DNA from 2 places in the Paenibacillus cineris genome. Region 1 is predicted to be linked to the other one. Evidence: riboswitches for the same ligand, from Rfam matches in the RefSeq annotation. Region 1 holds a riboswitch; the other holds the start of a gene.
What was found. A riboswitch is a leader RNA that binds a small molecule or an ion and turns the genes downstream of it on or off. The one in region 1 is predicted to bind thiamine pyrophosphate.
Positions count from the first base shown of each region.

Region 2: another riboswitch for thiamine pyrophosphate. It lies ahead of KI379_RS30735 (ECF transporter S component); the one in region 1 lies ahead of KI379_RS22420 (ABC transporter substrate-binding protein).

Region 1 is NZ_BORU01000002.1:357,499-372,521, forward strand. It holds gene KI379_RS22410 (ABC transporter permease) at 1-597, opposite strand, end outside; gene KI379_RS22415 (thiamine-binding protein) at 594-887, opposite strand; gene KI379_RS22420 (ABC transporter substrate-binding protein) at 942-1,991, opposite strand; TPP riboswitch at 2,209-2,321, opposite strand; gene KI379_RS22425 (VOC family protein) at 2,396-2,782, opposite strand; gene KI379_RS22430 (CGNR zinc finger domain-containing protein) at 3,309-3,908, opposite strand; gene KI379_RS22435 (MBL fold metallo-hydrolase) at 3,922-4,662, opposite strand; gene KI379_RS22440 (MFS transporter) at 4,813-6,042, opposite strand; gene KI379_RS22445 (pyridoxamine 5'-phosphate oxidase family protein) at 6,216-6,674, shown strand; gene KI379_RS22450 (bifunctional 2',3'-cyclic-nucleotide 2'-phosphodiesterase/3'-nucleotidase) at 6,916-9,180, shown strand; gene KI379_RS22455 (MFS transporter) at 9,358-10,749, opposite strand; gene KI379_RS22460 (TetR/AcrR family transcriptional regulator) at 11,011-11,601, opposite strand; gene KI379_RS22465 (glycoside hydrolase family 65 protein) at 11,854-14,187, opposite strand; gene pgmB (beta-phosphoglucomutase) at 14,332-15,003, opposite strand.
Region 2 is NZ_BORU01000005.1:317,040-321,914, reverse strand. It holds gene KI379_RS30740 (ABC transporter ATP-binding protein) at 1-741, opposite strand, end outside; gene KI379_RS30735 (ECF transporter S component) at 734-1,345, opposite strand; TPP riboswitch at 1,425-1,538, opposite strand; gene asd (archaetidylserine decarboxylase) at 1,820-2,614, shown strand; gene KI379_RS30725 (SDR family oxidoreductase) at 2,633-3,490, opposite strand; gene KI379_RS30720 (phosphotransferase enzyme family protein) at 3,516-4,511, opposite strand; gene KI379_RS34275 (hypothetical protein) at 4,745-4,867, opposite strand.

The DNA.
Region 1 (15,023 bases):
GGCCCCCAGCCACTCGGCGATAATCGCACCCATGACACTGTAGGTGGCGGCAATTTTAATGCCGGAGAAGATGGAAGGGAGCGCGTGGGGCAGCTCCAGCTTGGCGAAAATTTGGCCCTTGCCCGCCCCGATCATGCGCATGTAGTTCATCATGACGGGATCGGTCTGCTTCAAGCCGCCCAGGGCGGCGACCGCCACCGGGAAAAAGCAGACGAGCGTGATGACGATCAGCTTGGGCAGGAGGCCGAAGCCGAACCAGATCATCAGCAGGGGGGCGAGGGCGATGGTCGGGATATTTTGGCTTAGAATGAGCAGCGGATACAGCGCCTGTTTTAAAAACGGAATCAAATGCAGAATCAGTGCGATGACCAGCCCGATGGCGGTTCCGATGGCGAAGCCGAATACGGTCAGCTTCAGCGTGGCCCACACATGCTCCCACAAGCCGCCGGAAGCGGCCGCGGCTTCCCGGGCGATGTCGCTCGGCGCAGGCAAAATCCATTGTTCAATATGGAACAGGGAGGTCAGCAGCTGCCATACGAGCAAAAAGAAGATGACCGCCACGAGGGGCGGCCATACGTTTTTCCACCAGCTTCTCATGGACGGTACTTCTCCGTCAGCTTGTCCATGCTGATTCCGCCGGGATTATGGGCGATTTTGACCTGGGAGATGATACTCGGGCTGCCTGCAGCCACCAGAGCTTCGTGCATTTTGCGCACGACGTCCAGCAGCTCCTCCAGCTCGCCCTCCATCGTCGTTTCCAGCGGGTGCACCTCATGCTTCACGCCGGACTGCTGAATGACCTCAATGGCACGATCGACGTAGGCGTATGAGTCTTCGTTGCCCGGCGTCTTCGGGATCACCTGAATGCTTAACAGCGTATTGGCCATGCGAATCTACTTCCTCTCTTCATAGGTTACGGTAACTCTTAGGTTATGTGCGGCTTATTGTTCCGGCAAAAAGTCGTTCGTGTACGCACTCTTCACGTCCAGCGGCTTGTCCAGCAGCTTGTGATCGTACATCCAGTCGGAATAGCCCTTCCAGATCTGTTCCTTCTGCTCGCCCCAGCGGGCTGCGTCGTCTTGATATTTAGGACTTAACCATTTCTGGCTTTCGATCACCAGCTGCTTATCGAGGTCCGGCACGTCCTTCAGCAGCAGGTTGGCAGCTTCTTCCGGCTTGTCGATCGCGTACTGATAACCTTTGGCGGTCGCGCGCATAAACGCTTTAACCAGCTCGGGGTCATCCTTGATCTGCTTCTCGTTTGTTACGAGAACCGGTGTGTAGTAGTCCAGCTTCTCGGAATAATCTTTGACATACAGCATGTCCAGCGGCTCGCCGCGCAGCTTCGCCTCGATACCGGTCCAGCCGTAGAAGATCCAGGCGAAGTCGATGTCCCGCTTCACGGCGGTAAAATAATCGGCGTCGCCCATGTTGACGATTTTTACCTTCTTCACGTCCGCCTTGTCGATCTCCATGATGGAGCCCATGACAGCTTCTTCGACAGGGGAACCCCAGCCGCCGTAGGTTTTGCCTTCAAAATCCTTCGGCGTCTTGATCCCCCGGTCCACCGGTGCGGCAAAGCCCGACGTATTGTGCTGGATGACCGCGGCGATCGAGACGAGCGGCACGCCCTGCGTGCGGGCCTGGGTCACGCTCTCCTGATAGCTTACGCCGAAGGGCGCCTTGCCGGAAGCGACCATGGCGTCGGCGCCGGTGGAGCCCGGCTGCACGATCTCGACGTTCAAGCCTTCTTCTTTATAATAGCCCAAGTCTTTGGCAGCATAGAGCCCAGTATGGTTCGTGTTGGGCGTCCAGTCGAGGACGACTTTGACGTCCTTCAGCGGCTTCGCTGCGGTGTTGTCCTGGCCTGCCGTGGTGTCGGAAGCGGATGTTCCTTCTCCGCCGCCCGTGTTGTTCTGGCTGCCGCCGCATCCGGCAAGCGCCAGTACGAGCATGCAGACCAGCAGCAGGCCGATGGATTTGTTCTTCATGGCTTTCTCTCTCCTTTGATGTCCGGCCGTTCTTATTCTCTCTGTGGAAGCATCGACCGGTGATCCCCTCTCCCCGTTATATTTAGAATCGTAAGCCGATCTGAGTGACTGAATCATAGAAGCATTCGCAAGGCGTAATCCCGTTTTTCACTAGTATGAATGAAAAAAGCGCCCCGTAAACGGGACGCTTCATATGCGCAAGATCAGCACGGCTTGTAAGCCGTGACAAACGGTTTCCTACGCTGGCATTACCCAGATCAGGTTAAAAGGGTCAGTATCTTGAAGGGATACAATCTCAGCCGGCCAATTCCAGCACCCCGGATTCTATAAGGTTTTCGGGTTGTTTTCCTCCCATATTATAGTCCATCCCCATGGGGGTGTCCAGACATCCGCCCGATTCCAGATTATCTCTGGAAAAATTCGATCCATTCTTTTTCCGGACCATAGATAAAGAAATATTGGTATCCGTTCGGCAGGGTCACGATTTCCTGATCGATCAGCTCCACGCCGTCGAGCGCCTGGATCCGCTCAAATTCCTTCTGAATATCGTCGACATGGATCGCAAAATGGTGCACCGTGCCCTCAGCTGGCAGGTCGTAGCTGTAGCCTTGAATGAGCTCGATTTCCGTCTCGTTACTGCCCCCGAAGCCGAGAAACGCCAGCTGGAACACGCCGTTGGTGTGTGTCAGCCTGCCTTTCAGCTCCAGGCCCACGATCTCGGTATAAAATCGGATAGTTGACTCTAAATCCCGTACGACGATGCCGACATGATCCAAACGTTTATTAGCCATATGTATAAGCTCCTTTTCATAGTACTTATAAGTAATGGGTTTGCCCTAAATTAAGGCCATTATAGCATTTAAATCCGAGGTGTAAGGCAACTTTATGTAAACATCATTGTTTATAAATTATAGGCTGCTTGGTGGTATTGAACTAGTCAGGAACGGGGGAGAGGGTCCTGAAAAAAATAATTGCAGCATGGCTTTTCATGTGTATGTTGACAGCATGTACCGGGCCAACGTATGGCGGAGGGGACATAACGATACTCGATAAGCAGCTCATTGGCTCGACATATTGGATTGTCGTCGAGAACACCCATAGTAAAGAAGAAGGGCCAGTTAAAATTAAAGTCGATAATGAAAACACTTGGAACTTGTTAGAGGTCGGAAGAACGTACCTATCGACATACTCCTACAAGTCGTTGGACAAAGGAGCTAAGCTGGAGAGTGTCCGCCATATAAATCAAGGGCAGTGAACAAGGCAACAGGCTTATTTGACTAAAGCCCGGGATGTCCATCAGACGATCCCAGGCTTATTTTAGTGCCCGCGCTGCTTCTTCTTCGCATAAAATTCGGCCGCCTTATGGCGGTTGCCGCAAGTTTCCATGCTGCACCAGCGCCGCTTGCCGCTCTTAGAGGTGTCCACAAAGTGCAGGATGCAGTCGTCATGCTCGCAAATCCGGATGCGGTCCGAAGATACGTTTGCCAGCGTCTCGAACAGGGAGCGGACGATGGGGTACAGCACGCCTTGGACGGCGGTTTGTCCGTAGGTGATGAGAAGGGGGGTGCCCTGCGCATCCCGCTCAGCCCGGAGCGCCACGTCTAACCGCGAAGCTTCGGCCTCCATGGCGGCGAATGCGTCATCCGACAAGGTGCCGCCATGGTCCAGGTCTTCTAGAACGAGCCGGCACACGCCGCGCAGACGGAGCAGTTCGGGCAGCAGGTCTTCCCGCGTCACAGCTGAAGCTGCCCCTGCGGTATTGTTCAAGCCGTGCAATTCATTATCGTGGAGCCATTCGTCTAAATAACCTGGCTCCTCCAGCATATCCGTGACCCGGTGCTCCCGCATGCGCACCGTATTGGCGAGATTGATCCACAGGGCGCCCCCCAGCACGTTGCGGGAAGGGGATTTATCCATGATGCGTCATCCTTTATAGAGTAATCGTTTCCTTTGTGTTCAGGAATGCTATGTCCATTGTATCACCAACTGCAGCCCGCAGGCGATTTTGCCAATCGGGAGTCTGCAGGTATACAGGCGGATGGTGGATGGCGGTATGGTGGATCGGCACCAGCCGTTTGGCCCCGAGAACGCGTGCGGCCGCGGCCGCTTGTTCTGGAAGCAGCGTAATCGGCATGCCGCTGGGCGGCTGACGATCAGGACGTTCCAGAACGGCACCGTTCACCGGCAGGCATACCGCATCGAATGGGCCGTGAGCCGCGGCAATCTTCCACCAGTAACCGTGCCACAGCGTATCTCCGCAGTGGAGCAGGCGGTGCTCGCCGTCGCTCAGCGCCCAGGCGATCTGCACGTCTCCGACCCCGTCGACGGAGTACGTGGCGGCTGCGCTCAGCGCACCGATTTGGAAGGCATCGCCGACGGAAGCACCGATTACGCGGTTGAGGCCGCTATTTTCAGCAAGGAGGACGCTCTCCTGCGGGAGGTACACGGGAATGTCAGCCCCGTAGGCATCGATGATGGCCTGGGGATCAAAGTGATCCGCATGCTCATGGGTAATCAGCACCGCATCTGCCGGGCCGTATTCGTTAAGCGGGAAGAGCGGTTCGTGAGACTTGGCGTATCTTTCCGGAAAATGATAAAGCGGGTCAATGACCACCGATGTGGCTCCTGCCGTCACTCGAATGCCTGCCCAGGGAAGCTTTTGAAGTTCCATGTCATCCATCTCCTTTGTATAACCTCTAAAATTTGTATTACAAGTTATAATTGGAGTATAGCTGTATTTTTATAACCTGTAAATATAATTTTAGAGGTTATACGAAAATAAAAAAAACGGACCTGCTGGCCCGCCTTTAATTTGAATAGCTTATTTTCCTGCACCTGATGGCCCCTGCAGTCCGCTCTGGTGAACCAGCTTCCGCCGCTGCAGCTGGAAAGCCGCAAAGCTGAGCACGACCATGCCGGCAGTGAACACCGCGAGCATCCATGCCGACTGGTTCACTTCCAGATGGTCCAGGCTCCAGCCCATGATAAGCGGCAGGATGGCTCCGCCGACGCCGCCGGAGGCGATCAAAATGCTGGGTGTCGATTCTTCGCTGCCCTGCAGCAGCTTGCTCGCAAATACGAGCGCAATCGAAAAGATCCCCGACATGAACAGCCCGAGCAGCAGGATGATCGCGAAAGCCGACCATACCTGGCCCATCAGCGGGAACACGATCAGCAGCACCAGGGTGATGAGGCAGCTGAACAGCACGTAGACCCGGTAATGAATCTTTTCGGCGACGACGCCGGCAAAGATCCGGCCGACGGACATCGCGATCCAGAAGCAGGTGACGCTGAGCGCCGCGGCGGCTTCCTTCATGCCCATTTTCTCAATCAGGATGGCGGGCATAAAGTTGGCCAGGCTCATCTCGGTGCCGACGTACAGAAAGAAGAATACGATAAAGAGGACGAGAATGCCGAAAGCTCCGCCTTGATAAGGGAAGCGTTTGGGCGAGGCATGCTCTTGACCGGATACGGAAGCGGCAGGCCCTTTGGCGCTCAGCACGGCATCGATTTCACCGAAGGAGGCCTTCGACCAGAACAGCAGCGTGACGAGGGCGATCAGCGAAATGACGAGGAACGAAAACCTCCACCATCCTTCCGTAATGAATCCGCTTGCGATTAGCGGCATGACCATGGCCCCGACCCCGAAAAAGACCTCCAGGCGGCTCATCGCCACAGCGGTTTTATCGGTAATTGCTGCAATAATAATGGTGCCGATCACCGCTTCAATCATGCCGAAACCAAAGCCTGCGCACACGGCAATGGCGTACAGCCATTCCCAAGGCGGCAGCAGGGTATAGACCAGCTCGGCGGCCGTAAGCAGGCCGATGGCGATCAGCAGCCCGCCCCTTTTACCAAAACGGCGGTTCAGCCACGGGGATACGAGCACACCGGCCAGAAAACCGGCGAACTGGGTAAAGATCAGCGTCCCGCCTTCGCTGTATTCGCGGTGATAATGCTCCAGCAGCACGGGAAGGACCGATCCCAGCACGACATGCGCCAGGCCGATCAGAAAATAGGATAGACATCCTATCCAAATGAGTCGTTTCATGAGGAACTCCTTTACAGTATTAAATTCTTGGTGCGGACAAGCCGGATGACGGCCGGTATCTCCATCATAACAAGGTATTCAGGGCACGTCATGCCTATTCTCGGATAAAAGCTGACGTGTTCCAAGGTTCATCCTATACCGGACAGGGTACACTATGGGTACGGGCTGCGCCCATGGACAACACGAAGCAGAAAGGAGCGGATCATCTAGAGATGGAAGCGAAAATCATCCTGGAACAAAATCTTGCCAAAATACTGGATCACAACCAGTTTTGCTCATTTGCCACAGTGGAAGGCAACCGGCCGAAGCAGCGGTATATGGCTTTATATAATCAGGGCCTCAGCATCCATCTGGTCACCGACCGCAAGACGCATAAAGTTGAGGAACTGGAGGAAAACCCTCACGTTTCCCTGCTGCTGGGCTATGAAATCGGGGGATCGCGGGAGGTTGTAGAGATTGAAGGAACCTGCAAAGTAACGGCTGAGGACTCCCTGCGTAAGCAGATCTGGAAGGAAGAATTCAAGAAGCGGTTTACCGGTCCCGATGATCCGGATTACGTCTTGCTTGAAATTACGCCCGTCCGTGTAGAATATACGGGGAAAGATGGGGAAAAGCACGAATGGATCGAGTAGATTTACTGTGTCCATAAGCAATTGGAACCATTTTCATAGATCCGTGATACGCCCTGATGCTCGAGACCTTGTTCTCGGGCATTATTTTTTGGGAATTGGATGTATTTGTCTTTATTTCATAGGTTACATCGATATAAACTACTCTTGTAGACAGAACTTAATTTAACAATGGTTAGTTAAATAAAGGGGTTAAATTTGTTCTGCCCACCGTACTCGATGTACATCTATTAGGAGGGGTAACATGTCGAAGTCCCGTAAAAAAGTCCTCAAAGGCATCACCGCCGCAGCCGTTGCGATCAACGTGCTCGCCGTTCCAATGGTGCCGGTATTTGCGGACAGCAGCAGCAACGGATCCAAGGTGAAGCTGCGGATCATGGAAACATCCGATTTGCACGTGAACATGGTCAACTATGACTACTATGCGGACAAGCCCACTGACGAATACGGGTTTGCCAAGACGGCCAGCCTGATCAAGGCAGCCAGAAACGAAGCGAAGAACAGCCTGCTGTTCGATAACGGGGACTTGATCCAAGGGAATCCGCTTGGCGACTACGTGGCCAAAGTGAAACCGCTTAAAAAGGGCGAAGTGCACCCGGTTTACAAAGCGATGGACCTGATGGATTACGATGCCGGCGGTGTCGGCAACCATGAATTCAACTATGGCCTGGACTTCCTGAAACTGTCGGAAGAAGGCGCCAACTTCCCGATTGTCAACGCCAACGTCTACAAGGACGACGGGGACAAGGATGACAGCAACGACGTGAACTATTTTACCCCTTATACGATTTTGGACAAAAAGGTTACGGACGAGAACGGTAAGGAGCAGACGATCAAGGTCGGTGTGATCGCATTCGTTCCTCCGCAAATTTCCCAATGGGATAAAGCCAACCTGGAAGGCAAAGTCATCGTGAAGGACATGGTGGAGACCGCCAAAAGGTTCATTCCGCAGATGAAGAAGGAAGGAGCCGACGTCATCGTCGCCATTCCTCATTCCGGCTTTGAGGATATTCCGGAGACGCCTCTGATGGAGAATACCGTTCTGTATCTGAGCAAGGTGGAAGGTATTGATGCCATCCTGTTCGGACATGCCCATAAAACGTTCCCGAGCGCCGAATTTAAGGGGAAAACCGGAGTCGACCTGGAGAAAGGCACGATTAACGGCGTTCCTGCGGTTGAACCTGGATTCTGGGGCGATCACCTCGGCATCATCGACCTGAACCTGGAGAACGTAGACGGCAAGTGGAAAGTCGTTGACTCGAAAACCGAAGCGCGCCCGATCTACGATACGGCAAACAAAAAGGCGCTCGTTGACGCCGATCAAGAAATCGTGAACGCAGTTAAAACGGAGCATGATGCAACAATCGATTATGTACGCGGACCGGTAGGCAAAACCAGTGCGCCGATCAACAGCTATTTTGCACTCGTACAGGACGATCCGTCCATTCAAATCGTCACCAACGCCCAGAAGTGGTACGTTGAGAAAAACCTGAAGGGGACCGAATACGAAAACCTTCCGGTGCTGTCAGCAGGGGCTCCTTTCAAGGCGGGCGGACGTAACGGCGCTTCGTATTATACGAACATTCCGGCCGGAACGATCGCGATCAAGAACGTCTCCGACCTCTATGTGTACCCGAACACCGTGCATGCCGTTGTCGTTACAGGAGCCGAGGTGAAGGAATGGCTGGAGTGGTCCGGAGGCCAGTTCAACCAGATCGATCCTTCCAAGACGACCGAGCAGCCGCTCGTGAACATGGACTTCCCGACATACAATTACGATGTCATCGACGGCGTAACGTATCAAATCGATGTGACCCAGCCAAACAAATACGATGCAAAGGGCACGGTAGTGAATCCTTCAGCAAACCGTATCAAGAATTTGCAGTTCGACGGCAAGCCGATCGATCTGAAGCAGAAGTTTGTCGTAGCGACCAACAACTACCGCGCTTCGTCCTCGAAGCTCGCCAACCCGGACGGCAAGCGGATCATCATGGCCGCTCCGGACGAAAACCGCCAGGTCATCATCGACTACATCCGCGACAACGGAACCATCAACCCGTCCGCTGACGGCAACTGGACCTTTGCGCCGGTGGATGCCAAGCTGAACGTGACCTTTACCTCTTCTCCCGATGCGAAGGACCTTGCGGCCAGCAGCAAAAACATGAAATACATCGGCGCGGCCGAGGACGGATTCGCCAAATACGGACTCGATTTGTCGGTCAGCACGGCTGGTACGGCCCCAGTGACGCCTCCGGCTACCACACCGGAGACGCCTTCGAAGCCGTCTGAGCCATCGACGCCGGCGCAGCCTTCGAAACCGTCCACGCCGTCCAAACCGGCTCCGGCACCGGAAACGAAGCCTTCCGGCAAAGTATATGTCATCAAGAAGGGTGACAACCTGTACCGCATCGGCATCAAGTTCGGTGTGGACTGGAAGACCATCGCCCATGTCAACGGCATTACGAACGTGCATGGATTGAAGGTCGGACAGCAAATTATGATTCCGTAAGCTTTCAATTTATAGGCACGATTCGGGATTTACCGCGAAAGGACGAAAGAGCAGAGAAAGTTCTGCTTTCGTCCTTTTTTTGTTCAATAGAAAATTTATGAATGTCCAGGGAATCCCGCAAGGTTCCGGAATCGGCAAGGTGGTTTGCGGCGGAGCCAAGTGCATGAGCGGGACGAATTATGAGCCGACACCGGCGCGTGTGTTCTGCTGCGGTGCGGCGCTGCGTCCAAAGCGGAGCAGGTAGACGACGGCGACGATGACCATCATGACGGCCAGCACCAGGAAAATGCTGCTGTACAAATAGCTGCCCGGATACGTGTTCAGCGGGTTCCAATGGGCAGAGGAGCCGGTGTCGAGAATGCTGCTGTACACGGACGTGGCAACCGCTGCGCCGATGAAGTTCAGCATGCTGAGCAGTCCCATCCCGACGCCGGTCTCTTCTTTGGCCAGCGTGCGGGAGACGGTGTTCGAGAGCGCGACCTGCATGAAGGTCTGGCCGACATTGCTGAAAATCAGCACGATGGCGATGATCCAAGCATTGATGCCGGCAAAGGCGGAGAGGAGAAAGAAGCCGATCATTTGAAGAAGGGCTGCGATGCAGACGACGAAGAGGTTGCCCCTCAGGTCGGCGAACTTTCCTCCCGCGAAGCCGAGCAGCGCGGAAGCTGCGGCACCCGGAATCATGATCAAGCCGATGACACTGGCGTCCAGATGATTGGACCCTGCCAGCAGCTGCGGGATCAGGAACGGGATCGAGAACGCGATACAGGAAATGACGAAGGCAATGCCGATGCCAAAAGTATAGTTTAGATTCCGGAACAGCCGGGGCTGCACGAACGGATCGGCTGCTTTGCGGATGCGGATGACGAACAGGATAAGCAGCAGCACTCCGGCGGCTGCCGGAATCCAGCCTCCACCGGTCAAGGCGAACAGGATCAGGCCGGTTGCGGCGGCGAGCAGTCCGCCGCCCAGAACGTCCATACGCCCACTGCTTTCCTTGGCATCGTCAAGGTATTTCCGGTAAAAGGGCAGGGTGAGCAGGACGAGGACCGAGAAGCAGAAGAGCCAGCGCCACCCGGCGTAGCCCATAATAAGCCCGGAGACCACGGGGGCGAGCGTATTGCCGACGGCGAGGCCGATCGCCGACTTGCCGAGGGCGCGGCCCCGGGTCTCCGGCGGGAAATAGCGGACGGGGATGATCATGGCGGCCGCCGGGATCACCGACGATCCGGCCGCCTGAAATACCCGGCCGATGACGATCATCCAGTAGGCGCCGGCGGCGAGCCCGAAGACGGAGCCGAGCACGAACACGATCAGCCCGATGGTGATCAGTTTTTTCAGGGCGTATTTGTCCGCCAACTTCCCGTAGGTCACTGAGCCGACTGCATAGACGAGCATATAGGCGGAGGACACCCAGCTGACCTGGGCGGCGCTCAGGTGAAATTCCGCCCGGATGCCGGGCAGCGCGATATTGAACATGGAAACGTTCATGACCGAAATAACCAGCGTGAACATGAGAATCTGGATCAGTTTGTTGCCTTGATGGACGGACTCGGCTGTAGATTTCATCGTTATTCCCTTCTTTCGGATAAGTGATTAGCTGAGAAGCCATTCGGCGGCGAACAAAATGTCTGTCAGCACTTACTGACATATAGTGCAGAAAAGCGCTGCAATATGCGCTTTTTTAAGCTCAAAGCTTTTTTGACTGCAAAAGGGCACTAATATTTCCAAGGTATCCGCCCGATTTGAAGAAATAGATGCACTTATTGGCGGTCGAGCAGCGGATTCAACGCCACGCCGGGATAAATAGATGCACTCTTGCGATCAAAGCTAAGGCGTTAACGCCCGGGTGAACAGCCGGACGCTTTCCTCAATAAAGGCATCTATCTCGATATCCGTAAACGTTTGGACAACATGGGTCGTATTGAGGAATGCTCCGAGATTCATCCACATAAAGGAAACCGCCGTCAGTGACGGATCCTTCGTGAACAGCTTGCCCTGATCGGACATGTGCTTGAAGTAATTCGTCAAAATTTCATGAAGCTGTCGGGGGTGGTTCTGGGTGTTATTCCTAAAGCCTGGCAAATGATCTCCGACCTGCATGCTGATCATCACCAGCTTCCGGTTACGGTTCATAATTTTATGATAGGTCCGGCTAATCATAAGCAGGTCTTCGTGTAAATTTCCCGTGAGATTTTCCTTGAATATTTTCTGCATCTCGGCTGCGTACAAATAACGGTCATACGCCTTCTCCAGCAGGTTCTGTTTGCTGCCGAAATGACGGAAGAGCGTCTTCTCGCTCAGCCCGGCTTCAGCGGCGATTTCACGTGTGGACACCCCGTCATAGCCTTTGGCGGAGATGAGGTCGATCGCGGCCTGCATCAGCTTATCCTGGGTGCATAACTGGTTGTTTTCGTTCATGTGACTCTGCCCACTTTCCATGATCTGACTGTCAGTACTTACTGTCATCTTAATCTTCGGGTTTACTCTTGTCAAGGGCAAACGCCCGCTCTTTACATAGGAAAAAGCAGCCCGGCTTCATAAAGCCAGGCCGCTTTTCGGCGGTGGAGTTGATGTTAGTCCAAGACAGTATTCTCATTTTAGCTTACATTTGCACTTTTCCATGTCAGTTACGCTGTATTGCTCAATGTCACCTACGCTGCGCTGCCCATGTCAGCCTACAATCGCGCTGCTGCTCGGATTACCGATGCCTACCTGGACATGACCCAGCCCGCCGAGCTGATAGCCGCGCCCGTAAACGCTGATGCTGACCGGAGTTTCGGTCTCATTGGTCACGGTCACATCCTGTTCGCCTACCGTCACTTGGAGACGCGCCCCACGGAACATCACTTTGAAGGAGAAGGCGCTCCAATGTCCCGGATTGAACGGATTCAGGTGCAGCACTCCATCCTTGACACGCAGTCCGCCGAACCCGTGCACGACGGACATCCAGGTGCCGGCCATGCTGGTAATGTGGCAGCCGTCCTCGGTGTCGTTGTTGTAATTGTCCAGATCGAGGCGCGATGTGCGCAGGTACATTTCGTACGCCTTCTCCCGGTAGCCCAGCTCACAGGCGATGATCGAGTGAACGCAGGGGGAGAGGGAGGACTCGTGCACGGTCAGCGGTTCGTAAAAGTCGAAGTTCCGCTTTTTCGTATCGAGGTCATATCGGTCCCCCAGGAAAAACAGCCCCTGCAGCACGTCGGCCTGCTTGATGTACGCCGAGCGCAGGATCCGGTCCCAGGACCAGTTCTGGTTCAACGGCAGGTTCGACGGGGCCAGGTCCTTGACCGGCGTCAGATCCTTGTCGAGGAAGCCGTCCTGCTGAAGGAAAATGCCGCGCTCCGCATCGACCGGATAATACATTTTCGCAAGGATGTCGCCCCATTTGGCCGTTTCTTCGGGCGCCAGCGCCAGCTTGGCCACCAGCTCCTCGTAGTGTGCCGGGTCGCTTGCCTGAAGGTCGGACAGCACCTGCAGCGCGTATTCCATCGTCCAGCAGGCGATCCGGTTGGTGTACCAGTTGTTGTTGACATTGTTTTCGTATTCGTTCGGCCCGGTCACCCCCAGAATCATGTACTGGTCCTTGGCTGGGACGTAGTTTACCCGTTCCTCCCAGAAGCGGGAAATTTCAACGAGCACCTCCACGCCGTATTGGGCGAGGTAGCTGTCATCGCCGGTGTAGTTGACGTAGTTGTAAATGGCGTAGGCGATCGCTCCGTTACGGTGGATTTCCTCAAACGTAATCTCCCACTCGTTATGGCACTCTTCGCCGTTCATCGTCACCATCGGGTAGAGTGCGCCTTTGACAAAGCCGAGTTTACGGGCGTTCTCGCGCGCCTTCTCGAGGTGCTTATAGCGGTAGATCAGCAGGTTGCGGGCGATCGTGGCATCCGCCGTGCTCAGATAGAAGGGCAGGCAGTAGGCTTCGGTGTCCCAGTATGTGCTGCCGCCGTATTTTTCCCCGGTAAAGCCTTTGGGCCCGATGTTCAGCCGGTCGTCCTCGCCGGTGTACGTCTGGTTCAGCTGAAAAATGCTAAATCGGATCGCCTGCTGCGCCGCCACGTCCCCTTCGATCACGATGTCGCTCTCGCGCCACTTGGCCGCCCAAGCCTGCACCTGCTCCTCATAGAGCTGCCCGAAACCGGCAGCAGCAGCTTCCTGAAGCGCCGATCGTCCGGCGTCCAGCAGCTGGGCGTACCCGTAGTCGCGCGACGTCACGTTCGCTACGTATTTGTAGATGACGGTCTCCTCATCCTGCTTGGCTTCCACCTGTACGCGGTAGCCGGCGTACTTCTCCTGCTCGATCTGCTCCAGTTCCAGCGCCAGCTTAGCGCCGTTCTGATGGATTTCAAACGTCATGACCGAGGTGACGTGAAAATCGAGCTTTTTGGTCCGGACCGTTAATGCGGCGTTGTCCGCGGTCACTTCCTTGTGCACTTCGACCCAGAACTTCTCGTCATAGTTCGAATCTTTGTTCTGCACATCGCCGTCCAAGTACGGCGTGACGGTCAGCGTTCCGCTAAAGTTCAGCGGCGTTACCGCATAGCGGATCGCTCCGATCTCATGCCGGGCCAGGCTGACGAAACGGACCGCCTCGACGCGAATCTCCTTCCCGTCCGGCAGGGCGGCGGTAAAGCTGCGCGACAGCGTACCTTCCTTCATATTCAGCACGCGTCTGAAAGACTTGACCTGACAGGCTGCGAGATCAAGCTCGGTGCCATTAACCGAGATGCAGATGCCGATCCAGTTGGTGCTGTTCAGCACCTTGGCAAAATACTCGGGGTATCCATTTTTCCACCAGCCCACCCGTGTTTTGTCGGGATAGTAGACACCGGCCATGTAGCTTCCCTGCAGAGACGGACCGCTGTAAGCCTCCTCAAAGTTGGCGCGCTGGCCCATATATCCGTTGCCGATGCTGAAGACACTCTCGGATATTTCCTGCTGCTGGGGATCGTACTGCTCCTCGATAATATTCCATGGGTCCAACGTTAGATATTGTTTCATAGTTAACTGGCTCCTTCGGGAAAAAAGTGTTATTAACTCTTTGTTATGCGACGTATAATCATTGTGCTGCGCAGGACAGGGGAGTCCTGGTTTTCATCTCTGCCAGGACTCCCTGCTGCACGAACGCCGCCTGGTTCGTGGAACCTAGCGGTGAGAAACGAGCTCAAGCAGGCGGACTGTCGTCATGTCCTGCAGCGAAGGTACCACGGCATCCGCCGCGCCCAGTACTTCCGGCGAGCCAATGCCGATGCTGCGCATCCCGGCCCGCTTGGCGGCTTCGATGCCGGCCTCGGCATCCTCGAACACGACGCATTCCTGCGGCTGTGCGCCAAGCTCCCGGGCACCCAGCAGGAAAACCTCCGGATCGGGTTTGGCGCTGGCCGTTTTGGTTCCGTCGATGATTGCGTCAAAATACGGAACAAGGCCGGTGTTGTTCAGGATGGTCATCGCATTTTTGCTGGCCGATCCCAGGGCAATGCGGATTCCGTTCTCCCGCAGCTCACGCAGGAAGGCGAGCGCCCCCGGAAGGATCTCCTGTTCATCCATATGCGAAATATACTCGACATACCAGCGGTTCTTCTTGTCGGCCAGCGCGGATTTGGCCGCATCGTCCAGCTCAAGCCCGCCAACTTCAAGCAAAATGTCCAGCGACGCCATTCGGCTGACACCCTTGAGGCGCTCGTTATCCTCCGGCGTAAATACAAAGCCGAGCTCTTCGGCCAGGCGTTTCCATGCAAGATAGTGGTATTTGGCTGTGTCGACCAGAACCCCGTCCAGATCGAACAGGCAAGCTTTAATGGGAGCTGCAGCTGTCATTTGTCATTCCTCCTTATGTA
Region 2 (4,875 bases), on a different contig from region 1:
CTTGCCGTCGGCCAGAATGCTTCCGTCCCGCGCGAACAGAACGATCCGGTCGACCCAGTTCACGATTTCTTCGATTCGGTGCTCGACGATCAGCACGGTCCGTCCGGCCGATACACCGCGAACCGCCTCCCAAATTTGCTGTCTCCCCTCGGGGTCCAGCAGCGCCGAGGGCTCATCCAGCAGGAGCACTTCCGGTTCCAGCAGGAGGACCGAGGCGAGCGCGAGCCGCTGCTTCATCCCCAGGGACAGCCGTTCAATCGGAGTGTGCAGCTCTTCGAGGTCCAGGCCGACCCGTCCGAGCGCCTCCCGCATCCGTGGCACCATATCCTCCCTGGCTACTTGGCGGTTCTCCAGCACAAACGCCAGCTCCTCATCGACATACGGCATGCAGAACTGGGTATCCGGGTCCTGAAATACATACCCGCACGAGCGGGGCTTCCGAATGTCCGCATATTTGAGCGGAACGTCAATGACTGCCGGAATCAACCCGCCGAGCACCTGCAGCAGCGTCGATTTCCCGCATCCGCTTGGGCCGAGCAGAAGCACCTTTTCCCCGGCCGGCACGGACAGGGAAACATCCTTGAACACGAACGCCTTCTCACCCGGAAACTTCAGGCGCAGGTCCGTTACCGAAACGGCAATTTGCCTGCTCCCTTGATCCGTCCTTTGATCCGCTCCTTGACCCGTCTCATGCACCGCCGAATGCTGCATCGTCGCGATACCCCGGTTAGTCTCAGTCATGATCGAGCGCTTCATAATCCTTGGCTGTCACCGGCCGGAGCAGCTGGGTTACTCCGGTTGCTTCCAAAGCTTTGGTCAGGGCATACGCCAGGTACCCTGCGAGTACCGCCGAGCTGATTAACCGCATCACATACTTCAACACGATCATCCATGTCGTATAGTCCGTGACGTAGCCGTAGTACACATCTACCAGGAATGATCCCAATCCCGAAGCCATGCCGGCCAGCGCCGCTACCCCCATGGAGAATTTGCGGTAACGGAACAGGGCGAAGATCAGCTCCGCGGCTAGACCTTGCGCCACGCCGTAAATCGCCAGCTGAAGGCCCCATTCACTGCCGAACAGAATTTCTACGTGAGCCGCGGCAACCTCGGCCAGGAGGGCTACGCCGGGCTTGCGGATCAGCAGCGCGGCAAGCGTCGAAGCGAGGAACCACATGCCGTACATCAGCTCATCCGCTTGGAAAAACAGCGGCTTGAACAAGTCGTTCACCGAACCCCAAAAATGGTACACCACCCCGATCACGAGGGAGAGCAGAATCGTCACGAGCAGGTCGCTGAGCTTGAGCCCCTTCGGCCGATCCATCTGCATCGTACTGCTGTTCATTTGACAACATCCTTTCTTTTTCCAAAATTGGGCAATAAAAAAACCCCCTGGATAAGCGAGGGAGATCGTCAAATAAGCCCATAAAAGGACTTGAATTCTCTACGCTGGCATTATCCAGATCAGATTCCCGGTCAGCAGCGGTTCATTAGCTGCACTCTCAGCCCGATTCGCTCGAGCTCCCGTATTCCCATATGTACACAGATGAACGCAAGGCGCGGCATCGCCGCCTCCTGGTCCCGGAGCCATCGCCGTCCAAAGCGATGAGATGCTTGGGTTCGATTCCGTGTAACAGGCACCTCGCCGCGATGAGTCGACGTCGGGCCCGTATTGATTCCAAAATACATGATCCTCGAAGGATTGGCAATACCATTTTTCTCCGGGTCGGTTTCCAGCATGTGTTGCATATTGATTTGGTAGCCGTTCTATGTCAATATATTCAGAGTGCTACAGGCACGTATGGAAGGGAGATTAGGCATGACAAAGAAATTACTGCGGCTCATGACAGAGCTCTCCTCGCGAAAGTGGCTCTCTTCCATGATGGGACGCTTCTCGCACAGCCGACTCAGCAGAGGGATCATCCCTACGTTTATCAAAAGCTATCAGATCCCGGCGCATGAAGCGGAGAAAGAAATCTATGAATACCGCACGCTCAACGAATTTTTTTCGCGGCGGCTGAAGCCTGGCATGCGTCCAATTCACGAAGGCGAGCACGTACTCACGAGCCCCGTCGACGCCAAGATCACCGCAATGGGTGAAATCACCTCAGGCACGATTCTGAACGTGAAAGGGCAGGATTATTCGGTGGCGGAGCTGCTTAATTTCTCTCCCCACCTGGAGTTATATAAACATGGCTATGTCTTTGTGCTGTACCTCAGCCCTACCGACTATCACCGGATCCACTCTCCAATCACAGGCGTGAAAGTGGAGAGCGAGCATATCAAGGGCCGGTGCTACCCGGTCAATGATTTTGGCATGACCCAGATGAAATCCGTGCTGTGCCGCAATGAGAGGCTGATAACGTATATCAAGGGAGCCCTGGGAGAAGTCGCGGTCGTCAAAGTCGGCGCCATGAATGTCAGCAGCATCCGCTACGACGACGAAACCGCCAATTCCTGGCGTAACGGCGATCCGCTCGCCTATTTTGAGTTCGGTTCGACCGTCGTGCTGCTGATCCAGGACGGCGCATTCACCCCGCGGACAGACCTCCGGACCGGAGATCATGTCCGCATGGGCCAGCTGCTCGGTCAGCTGCACCCGCATAAAGGCTGAACCGGAAGCGAATCCGGCTCAGCCTTTTTTGCTTAGGAGCGCGAGCATAATCCGCTGAAACCACCGGCCCGGAAGCAGCTGCTTGGCCTTCATCGTCCAGCGTGTGCCGGCAGGCAGCGCATAGCGGAATGCCGGCTTGTTCATACGTGCGATTCTCGCGATCAGCCGGGCCACATCGGCCGGATCGCCGCGCTGGTCGTCGTTGTCACGGGAAAAGGCCATCACCTGGCTCAGCATCCGCTCGTAGGGTGACCGCTCGGCGGCGCTCATCTGCGCAAATCCTTTGTCCCAAATGGCCGTTCCGTACGAACCCGGCTCCACCACAACGACATCGACGCCGAATGGCCGCATTTCTAGGGCAAGGCATTCGCTAAATCCCTCCACAGCAAACTTCGACGAGACATAGGGGCCAAAACCGGGAAATCCGACAGCCCCGCTGACGCTGCTGATCTGAATGATTGTTCCCTGATGGGCCTCCCTCATCGCGGGAAGAACGGCCTGGGTGACCGCAACCATCCCGAAGAAATTCGTTTCCAGCTGCGCCTTCCACTCGTCCATCGGAATCTCCTCGATCATTCCTCCGTATGCGGTGCCTGCATTGTTCACAAGCACGTCAATTCTTCCGTGGGATTTCAGGATGCCCGATACCGCCTCAAGCACCTGTCCCCCGTCCGTCACATCCAGCCTAACCACGTGAATATGCTGTATTACCCCCGCCGTCTGCGCAGCGTCCATCAGCTCCCCGCTCGCTTCCGGCCTTCGCATGCCGGCAAAAACCGTGTATCCGGAGGCGGCCAGCTCCACGCTGGTCAGCAGCCCGAAGCCGCTGGAACCACCCGTGACCAGCGCGACCGGCCGCTCATCATGTCCTCCCAATTGCGCTCCACTCCCCGTTCAGATGTTATTTCGCCGGAAACAAAAACGGCTCATCCGCCAAGTAGCTGCGGATCGCGGACAGAATATACCCCTTCTGTTCCTTCAGCGACGGAATTTCCTGCGGATTGCCGGCGTGAAACGCCTGATTCTCCAGGACCGCCTGCAGGAAAAAGGTTTCCAGCATGGACACGCTCTCCCTCGGAAGAAGTCGCATGCTTTCGTACCCGTCCAGCAGCATGCTCCGCTGTGCCGGGTACAGACCGATGAGCGCCTGCGCCAAGTCGTATGCATAATAACCGAACCCGCAGCGGCCAAAATCGATCGGGCAAGGTTCCCCGTCCGTGAATACAACGTTCCCTTCGTGGAGATCCGCATGGATCATACCGTACCGGGAAGGGCCCGGAGGCCATGCGGCGATCCGCCCTCTGATTAGGTCCGCCGCCTGTACATAAAGCGCCCATTCATCGGAACTCAGAAAGGCGCGGTGCCGCCGTTCCAGCCGCTGCATATCTTCTGTCAGGCTCGCAGCCCCCCATTCGGGTCTGACGAACCCTTCCGGCGGAACAAAGCTCTGCGCAGCCTGATGGAGCCTGGCCATAAGCACGCCCATCCGGTACACCTGCCTGTCATCGAGGCCGCCCTCCGCCTGCTCCCCTTCGATCCAGCGCAGCAGCGTCACCGGCCAGCCCTGGCTCCGGTCCGCCTCGCAGATCGCCACGGTATTCCCTTCCTGGTCCGCTACGCCTTCCGGAACCGGCAGGCCTTGGGAAGAAAGCCAATTCAGCCACATCATTTCCGAACGGATGGCCGGTACGTCAGCCGACACCGGATGGATCCGCAGCAAAAATTTGCCGCCGGACCGCGCGCTCACCCGGTAGGTAATATGGTCTGAAATTTGGATAAATTCCGCATGTTCCTCCTTAATGCCAAACTTCTCCAGTGCGGACATCAGCACCTGCTCCGCCTGAACCAGCAGGAGGCGCAGGCTGTCCTCCGAATTTGCTCCGAATGCTTCATTCATTTCGCAATCCTCCATCCTCTGCTTAACACCTTGCTCCCACAGCATACCATAAGCCGGCAGGCCAGGGGAGGGCGCAACCGCGAACCGTATTCTCCGCGTAACCGGTACTATTGACCATTTCAATCTAATGATGCGCGCACAAAAAAGCAGCGGCGGGCTGGCATCCCGCGCTGCTCTTAGACATCATTTATATCAGGTGTGATGAAGTTCATAAAAAAGGTTAACGAGTGGGGTTAAAACCATACGTCGCTCATGATGCTGACCGGTCTGAACCGGCGCATCCGGTTACGGCCGTTCCCCCGCGCCGCCGCAGCTGCGGCATACCCGTCACGCCTGCGAATCCGCCGTCTGCTCATCCGACTCT